2 regions of the Cupriavidus oxalaticus genome follow, and region 2 is predicted to be linked to the other one. Evidence: predicted binding sites of a transcription regulator. Region 2 holds the regulator's gene; the other holds the start of a gene.
What was found. Region 2 encodes HrcA, which represses chaperone genes, less so after heat shock. Its sites were predicted from a motif close to TTAGCACTCNNNNNNNNNGAGTGCTAA; they were not measured.
Positions count from the first base shown of each region.

Region 1: a site for HrcA is predicted at 2,591-2,617, ahead of groES (co-chaperone GroES). Genes of this name have one in related genera too.

Region 1 is NZ_CP069812.1:701,942-706,473, reverse strand. Features, by position in the region: gene JTE92_RS15585 (metallophosphoesterase) at 1-371, shown strand, start outside; gene groL (chaperonin GroEL) at 505-2,148, opposite strand; gene groES (co-chaperone GroES) at 2,195-2,485, opposite strand; gene JTE92_RS15570 (SDR family NAD(P)-dependent oxidoreductase) at 2,642-2,980, opposite strand; gene JTE92_RS15565 (TauD/TfdA family dioxygenase) at 3,024-3,575, opposite strand; gene JTE92_RS15560 (Bug family tripartite tricarboxylate transporter substrate binding protein) at 3,683-4,532, opposite strand, start outside.
Region 2 is NZ_CP069812.1:1,081,859-1,086,390, forward strand. Features, by position in the region: gene recN (DNA repair protein RecN) at 1-952, opposite strand, end outside; gene JTE92_RS17305 (NAD kinase) at 1,031-1,948, opposite strand; gene hrcA (heat-inducible transcriptional repressor HrcA) at 2,052-3,089, shown strand; gene hemH (ferrochelatase) at 3,193-4,308, shown strand; gene JTE92_RS17320 (RNA-binding S4 domain-containing protein) at 4,305-4,532, shown strand, end outside.

The DNA.
Region 1 (4,532 bases), 380 kb from region 2:
GCGGCAACGGCAAGGCCCGCCATTTCACGCCGGCAGACGCGCTGGCGCGCCACGAGGCCGCTTCGGCCTGGCTGGCCGCGCAGCTGGCGCGACCGTTCGAGGGCAAGACCGTGGTGGTCACCCATCATGGCCCTGACCTGGGCAGTCTTGACCCGCGCTACTCGCATGACCTGGTATCCGGCGGATTCCTGTCGCGCCGGCCCGACCTGGTGGCGCAGGCGGACCTGTGGATCCATGGCCATACCCATACCAGCTTCGACTACTGCATCGACGATTCGCGCGTGGTGTGCAATCCTCGGGGTTATGTCAGCCGGCGCACGGGCGAGCTGGAAAACAAGTGCTTCGACTGGTGCTGCGTGGTTGAGGTCTGACCAGCCCCGACAAGCCATCAAGCAGGCAAGCACCCAAACAAAAACCCCCACAGGCTCGCACCTGCGGGGGTTTTTGCTGTGACAGCCTGCCGGCCCGGGTTGTGACACCCCGCCAGCAGTCGGTCGGCACAAATTACATCATGCCTTCCATGCCGCCCATGCCGCCCATGCCACCCGGCATTGCCGGAGCCGATTCTTCCTTCGGCGTTTCGGCAACTGCGCAGTCCGTGGTCAGCATCAGCGAAGCCACCGAAGCGGCGTTCTGCAGTGCGGTGCGGGTGACCTTGGTCGGGTCCAGCACGCCCATTTCGACCAGGTCGCCGTACTCGCCCGAAGCCGCGTTGTAGCCGTAGTTGCCCTTGCCTTCGATGACCTTGGCAACGACGACCGAAGCTTCTTCACCAGCGTTCAGCACGATCTGGCGCAGCGGCTCTTCCATGGCGCGCAGCACGATCTTGATACCGGCGTTCTGGTCGGCGTTGTCGCCGGTCAGGGCCGAGATCGCAGCGCGGGCGCGCAGCAGGGCCACACCACCGCCGGGGACGATGCCTTCTTCCACCGCAGCGCGGGTGGCGTGCAGGGCGTCTTCCACGCGGGCCTTCTTTTCCTTCATTTCGACTTCGGTGGCAGCGCCAACCTTGATCACGGCAACACCGCCGGCCAGCTTGGCCACGCGCTCTTGCAGCTTTTCACGGTCGTAGTCCGAGGTCGCTTCTTCGATCTGGGCGCGGATTTGCTTCACGCGGCCTTCGATCGCACCTGCGTCGCCGGCGCCATCGATGATGATGGTGTTTTCCTTGCCGATCTCGATGCGCTTGGCCTGGCCCAGGTCGTTCAGGGTGGCCTTTTCCAGCGTCAGGCCGACTTCTTCGGCGATGACGGTGCCGCCGGTCAGGATGGCGATGTCTTCCAGCATGGCCTTGCGGCGGTCGCCGAAGCCCGGGGCCTTGACGGCGGCGGTCTTCAGGATGCCACGGATGTTGTTGACCACCAGGGTCGCCAGGGCTTCGCCCTCGACGTCTTCAGCGATGATCAGCAGCGGGCGGCCGGCCTTGGCCACTTGCTCCAGCACCGGCAGCAGGTCGCGGATGTTGCTGATCTTCTTGTCGAACAGCAGCACGAACGGGCTGTCCAGCTGGACCACCTGCTTTTCCGGGTTGTTGATGAAGTACGGCGACAGGTAGCCGCGGTCGAACTGCATGCCTTCCACGACTTCCAGCTCGTCGGCCAGCGACTTGCCGTCTTCGACGGTGATCACGCCTTCCTTGCCGACCTTGTCCATGGCTTCGGCGATGCGCTCACCGATCGAGGTGTCGCTGTTGGCCGAGATCGCGCCAACCTGGGCGATTTCCTTGCTGGTGGTGGTCGGCTTGCTGACCTTCTTCAGCTCTTCCACGGCGGCGCCGACAGCCTTGTCGATACCGCGCTTCAGGTCCATCGGGTTCATGCCGGCGGCCACGTACTTCATGCCTTCGCGCACGATCGACTGGGCCAGCACGGTAGCGGTGGTGGTACCGTCACCGGCGTTGTCGCTGGTCTTGGAAGCCACTTCCTTGACCATCTGGGCGCCCATGTTCTGCAGCTTGTCCTTCAGCTCGATTTCCTTGGCCACGGACACGCCGTCCTTGGTCACGGTCGGGCCGCCGAAGCTGCGCTCCAGCACCACGTTACGGCCCTTCGGGCCCAGGGTCACTTTAACGGCGTTGGCGAGGATGTTCACGCCTTCGACCATCTTGGCACGTGCGGCGTCGCCGAACACTACGTCTTTAGCTGCCATTCTTGAAATCTCCTGAAATCTGTACGGGTGGCGGTCAGTCGGTGAATTACTTGTTCACCACGGCCATGATGTCTTCTTCGCGCATGACCAGCAGTTCCTGGCCTTCCACCTTCACGCCCTGGCCGGCATACTTGCCGAACAGCACGCGGTCGCCAACCTTGACGTCGAGGGCGATGTTGTTGCCCTTGTCATCCTTCTTGCCGGGACCGACTGCCAGCACTTCGCCTTGATCGGGCTTCTCGGCAGCGTTGTCGGGAATCACGATACCGGACGCGGTCTTGGTTTCGTTGTCCAGACGCTTCACGATCACGCGGTCGTGCAGAGGACGCAGGTTCATACGGACTCCTAAATACAAAAGTGAGTGTTTAATCACAAATTGGCCGGCTAACCGAGGCGACGGCCAACTGAAATTTTCAGGTGTCGCAAGGGGCGCTTGATGCTGTTAGCACTCACCCCCGACGAGTGCTAATTATAGGGACGGGGTATGGCCATTTCAAGACAGCGGCTTGATGGGGGTTTTCCCGGACAGCCGGCCAATGTGGCTTGCAGCCCGCCTGACCGCCCTTCCGGGGCAAGATGCGCGGGAATGACGGTAGTGTTTGATGCCTCCCTCGCGGTCGGAGACGTCCAGCGGCAGCGCGATCACGCGCTCATTGCCGCAATCGGCGACCATGCCGGCGACCATGCAGGCGATTGCCGCTTCGCTGCGGGCGGAGATCACGACGGTCGCGCCGGCTTGCCACAGCGACAGCGCGCAGGCGCGGCCGATGCCGCTGGAGCCGCCGGTGATCCAGGCGGTCTTGCCGTGCAGGGAAATCGTGGGGGCGTTCATTGCGGGGATTCCTTTGTCTGGGATAGTCGAATAGCGGCACGCTTCAATGCGTGGCCACGCCCATGATCTGGTTCACGTCATAGATTGGCGGACGCGGGTTCTTCGCCCACGCGTCGGTCAGCAGGTAGCGCAGCCGGAAACTCTCCGGCACATCGGCCAGTCCCGGCGTGAACAGCCACAGCCGCAGCAGGTGGCGCTTGCGGTCGAGCTCGGGATGGTCCTCGTAGCTGGTGCGCGAGTGCAGCACGACGTAGTTGTTCAGGAACTGCATGTCGCCGGGCGCCAGCTCCATGTCGATGCGGAAGCGCGGGTCCTGCGTGCAGGCGTCGAACTGGTCGAGCGCGGCAATATCCTCCGGCGCCAGCCGGGGCGCGTCCGGGAAGCGCTGCGCGGTGTTGATGAAGCTGCGGATATAGCGGTTGAACAGGCGGCCGTTGTGCCAGCTGAACACATGCGTCATGGTGTACGGCGCCTGGCCCGGCGCTTCCTCGTGCCGGCGGTCGAACGCAAAGGGCTGGTACAGCCGCGCCAGCAGTTCGGGATGCTCGCGCAGCATGGCGTTGTGGATGGCCATCGAGCTGGCAATGCTGCTCATGCCGCCGCGCCGCGCCGTGCGCAGGCACAGCAGGCCGTCGAACTGTTCCAGCAGTGCGCGGAACAGGCCGCGGCGGGCTGATTGGCCTGCTATTCGTCCCGCGCCCGCTATTCCGGCCTGATGCCGTTGACCTTCACCACGCTGGCCCACGTGGCATAGTCGTTGCGCACCGTGCGCGCGAACTCCTCCGGCGTGGTCAGCGGCGGATCGGCCATCATGTTGAGTTGCTGGAAGCGCGTGGTGAGCGCCGGCGCCCGCAGCGCCCTGTTGATCTCGCGGTTCAGCGTCACGATGATCTCGCGCGGCGTGCCCTTGGGCACGAACAGCCCATACCAGCCTTCGTTGGTCATCGGGAAGCCTTGCTCGGCCATGGTCGGCACATCGGGGAACGCGGGCGCGCGGTGCTTGCCGGTGATGCCCAGCGGGCGGATCTTGCCGTTCTTCACCAGCGGCACCGAGGTGGTGATGTCGACGAAGGCGATCTTCAGCACGCCGCCCTGCAGGTCGGTCAGGATCGGCGGCACGCCCTTGTAGGGCACATGGGTCAGGTCGATGCCGGCCAGCGTATGCAGCTGCGCCATGGCGAGGTGCCCGCCCGAGCCGATCCCCCAGCTGCCGTAGTCATACTTGCCGGGCTGCGCCTTGACCGTTGCCACGAAGGACTTCATGTCCCTGGCCGGAAAGTCCGGCGTGACCACCAGCAGCACGCCGCCCGAGCCGATCTGCGCCACCGGCACCAGGTCATCGACGATGTTGAACGGTAATTTCGGCTGGATCGCCTGGTTCATCACGGTGGCCGAGGCGCTCGCCAGCAGTATGGTGTAGCCATCCGGCTGCGCGCGCACGACGGCATCCACCGACAGCTGCCCGTTGGCGCCGAGCTTGTTGTCGACCACCACGGGCTGCTTCAGCGCCTGCGAGATCTGCTCGGCGAACACGCGCGCCAGCACGTCGGGG
Region 2 (4,532 bases):
GCGCGGTGGCGTGCAGCGCGTGCATGCGTTCTTCGACGGCCTGCAGCCGTTCCGGATCCAGCTCGAGCCGGTCGACGTAGCGGGTCAGCGAGTGCGCGGCTTCCTCGGCCTGCACCTGGGCCGGCTCGAGCGCGGCCAGCACGTCGCGCAGCGCCGGGTCGACGTCGGCCAGCTGCTGCAGCCGGTGCACGATCGTGTTCAGCGCCGACAGCACCGAGCCGTCGGCCTCGGACAGCGCGTCCAGCGCCGCGCGGCTGCCGTCGATCAGCCCGGCGGCGTGCGACAGGCGGTTGTACTCGGCCTGGATCTCTTCCCATTCGCCCGGCTGCGGGTTGAGCTTGTCGAGCTCGCCCACCTGCCACTCCAGCCGCTCGCGCTCGAGCTGCATCTCGCGCGACTGGTGCTCGACCGCCTCGCGCTGGCGCACGCAGGCGCGCCACGCGCGCCAGGCCTCGGCCACCGCGCCGGCCTGCTGGGTCAGCCCGGCGTGGGCATCGAACAGCAGGCGCTGGGCATCCGGGCGCAGCAGCAGCTGGTGCGCGTGCTGGCCGTGGATGTCGACCAGCTGGTCGCCCACTTCGCGCAACTGCGCCAGCGTGGCCGCGGCGCCGTTGATAAAGGCCTTGCTGCGGCCGCCGGCATCGACCGTGCGGCGCAGCAGCACCGAGCCGGCGCCGTCGTCATCGTCGCCATCGGCGGCATTGAGCTCGCGCTCGGCCAGCCAGGCGTCGAGCGCCGGGTGGGTCGTGAACGTGGCGCTGATGCTGGCGCGTGGGGCGCCTTCGCGCACGATGCCGGCGTCGGCGCGCTCACCCAGCACCAGGGCCAGGGCGTCGATCAGGATCGACTTGCCGGCGCCGGTCTCGCCGGTGAAGACGGTGAAGCCGGAGGTGAAATCCAGGTCGAGCGAGTCGACGATGACGAAATCGCGGATGGACAGGCTGCGCAGCATCGTGGCGGGAAGTGGGATCGGTCCGGGAGGGCGGGCTGGCGATGGGTCGGGGTGGCTAGCTCGGGCTCTGGGGGCGGCTCAGAGGCGGTTGTCTTCGGACGGGTATTCGTGCCAGTGCAGCTTCTTGCGCAGCGTGGCGTAGTAGTTGTAGCCCACCGGGTGCAGCAGGTTGATGCTCTTCTCCGAGCGCCGCACCACGATGCGGTCGCCGGGCAGCAGCGAGGTCAGCGACTGCATGTCGAAGTTGACGCTGGCGTCGCGCGCGCTGGCGACCTCGATGGTGACCTCCGCATCGTGCGGCAGCACGATCGGCCGGTTCGACAGCGCATGCGGGGCGATCGGCACCAGCACCACGCCCGACAGCGTCGGGTGCAGGATCGGGCCGCCGGCGGACAGCGCGTAGGCGGTCGAGCCGGTCGCGGTCGACACGATCAGGCCGTCCGAACGCTGGTTGTACATGAAGTTGCCGTCCACGGACACGGCCAGCTCGACCATGCCGGAAATGCCCGAGCGGTTCACCACCACGTCGTTCAGCGCCAGCGCGGAAAAAATGATGCTGTCGTCGCGTACCACGCGTGACTCGAGCAGCAGCCGGTTCTCGGCCTCGTAGCGGCCGTCGAGCATGTCGGGCAGCACCGTGTGCACGTCTTCCAGCGCGATGTCGGTCATGAAGCCGAGCCGCCCGTGGTTGACCCCGATCAGCGGCACGTCGTGGCCGGCCAGCTGGCGGGCGATGCCCAGCAGCGTGCCGTCGCCGCCCAGCACCACCGCCACGTCGGCGTGCTGGCCGATTTCCTCGGCCGACAGGGCAGGGTAGGCGGTCAGCCCGGTGGCCAGCGCGGTTTCGCGCTCGAACACCACATCCTGGCCATTGCGCAGGATATAAGAGGCGATCTCCTCCAGCGGTCCTTCGATGCCGGCAGTCGAGTAGCGGCCCACCAGGGCGACGGTGTGGAACGAAGTGCGCAAGGCGCTGGCTCTCTGGGGCGCGGACATGCCGGGATTAGACCATACCGCCGCTGCCGTTGCCAGCAGGCGGCGCCGCCGCAACCCAGGCGGGGCGCCAGAAGGTCTAAAACTTGCGTAAAATCGGGGCATCATGGATGAACGTTCCAAAACGCTGCTCAAGACCCTGATCGAGCGCTACATCGCCGAAGGCCAGCCGGTCGGATCCCGCACCCTGTCGAAGTACTCGGGGCTGGACCTGTCGCCGGCGACCATCCGCAATGTGATGTCCGACCTGGAGGAAATGGGCTTTATCGCCAGCCCGCACACGTCGGCAGGCCGCATCCCGACGCCGCGCGGGTACCGGCTGTTCGTCGATTCCATGCTGACGGCCAAGCCGCTGGAGCGCAACGCCGACCTGGCCGAGCTGACCGGCCAGATCCAGGGCCAGCTCGGCGGCCAGCAGCTCGGGCCGCAGCGCATGATCACGACGGCGGCGCGCACGCTGTCCAACCTGTCGCACTTCGCCGGCGTGGTGATGACGCCCCGGCGTGCGCAGGCGTTCCGGCAGATCGAATTCATGCGCCTGTCCGAGAAGCGCATCCTGCTGATCATCGTCAGTCCCGAGGGCGATGTGCAGAACCGGATCATCCAGACCGAACTGGCATACACCCCGGCCCAGCTGATCGAGGCGGCCAACTACTTCAACTCGCACTACGCCGGCATGAGCTTCGACGCCGTGCGCGGCCACCTGCGCGTCGAGCTGCGGGACCTGCGCCGCGACATGTCGCAGCTGATGCAGGCCGCGGTCGAGGCAGGCAGCGTGGCCGAGGACGAGGAAGACGACCACGTCTATATCAGCGGCGAGCGCAAGCTGCTGGAAGTGGAAGACCTGTCTTCCAGCATGGACAAGCTGCGCCGGCTGTTCGACGTGTTCGAGCACAAGACCAGCCTGCTGCAGCTGCTCGACGTTTCCAGCCACGCGCAGGGCGTGCAGATCTTCATCGGCGGTGAAAGCCAGCTGGTGCCGCTGGAAGACATGGCGGTCATCACCGCGCCGTACGAGGTCGACGGGCAGATCGTCGGCACCCTCGGCGTGATCGGCCCGACACGCATGGCGTATGAGCGCGTGATCCCGATCGTCGACATCACCGCGCGGCTGCTGTCCAGCGCGCTGAGCCAGAACCAGTGACGCGGCAGGCTGGCCTGACAAGCTGCCCCATTCCTGCCGAGCGCCGCCTGCGCCGGCGCGCCGCCGTGGCGCGCTCCCGGCCGTGCGCCAACCCGGAAGCGACATGACGTTTTCACCCGAACCGGTCTACCAGCACGGACAGGCGCCGCGCACGGCGATCCTGCTGGTCAACCTGGGTACTCCCGATGCACCCACGCCGAAGGCAGTGGGGCGCTACCTGAAGGAATTCCTGTCCGACCCGCGCGTGGTCGAGATCCCGCGCGCCGCCTGGCTGCCGCTGTTGCATGGCGTGATCCTGCCGCTGCGCTCGCGTGCATCGGCGCTGAAGTACGAGTCGATCTGGCTGCGCGAGGCGCATATGACCGGCTCGCCGCTGCTGGTCTACAGCGAGCGCCAGGCGCATGCGCTGCAGCGGCTGCTGAACCAGAACGGCCACGAGGTCACGGTGGCGTGCGCCATGCGCTACGGCAACCCGTCGATCGCCTCGGTGATGGAGGCGCTGCGCCGCCAGGGCTGCGAGCAGGTGCTGGTGCTGCCGATGTATCCGCAGTACTCCGGCACCACTACCGCGACCGCGTTCGACGAAGTGTTCCGCGTGCTCGGCCAATGGCGCAACCAGCCCGAGCTGCGGCTGGTCAAACATTTCCATGACCACCCGGCTTATATCTCGGCGCTGCACCAGCAGGTCGGGGCCTACTGGTCACAGCATGGCATGCCCGACTTCGCGCGCGGCGACAAGCTGATCCTGTCGTTCCACGGCGTGCCGCGGCGCACGCTGGAGCTGGGGGACCCGTATCACTGCGAGTGCCTGAAGACCGGCCGGCTGCTGGGTGACGCGCTGGGCCTGCAGCCGGGGCAGTACCAGGTGACGTTCCAGTCTCGTTTCGGCAAGGCGGAGTGGCTGCAGCCGTACACGGCCCCGACGCTGGCCGAACTCGGCAAGGTTGGCGCCGGCCGGGTCGATGTGTTCTGCCCGGGCTTCCCGGCAGACTGCATCGAGACGCTGGAGGAAATCGCGATGGAAGGGCAGACCGAGTTCAAGGTCGCGGGCGGCAAGGATTTCCACTTTATTCCTTGCCTGAACGACGCGGCGCCGTGGGTGGCGGCGATGGCGGAGATTGCCCTGCAGCACCTGCAGGGCTGGCCGCTCGATACGCCGCACCCGCATGAACTGGAAGCGCGCCGCTCGCGCGCGCAGACCCGGGGAGCCGCAGCATGAACGTGGATTACGAAGCGGATGCGCGCCAGCGCATCGACAAATGGCTATGGTGCGCGCGTTTCTTCAAGACGCGCTCGCTTGCGGCCGAGGCGGTGGAGCGCGGCAAGGTGACTGTCAACGGGCAGCTGGTCAAGAATTCGCGCGAAGTGCGGCCCGGCGACAAGGTCGCGCTCGAAGCGCACCAGCAGCGCTGGGAACTGCAGGTCAAGGGCATTGCCCCGGCG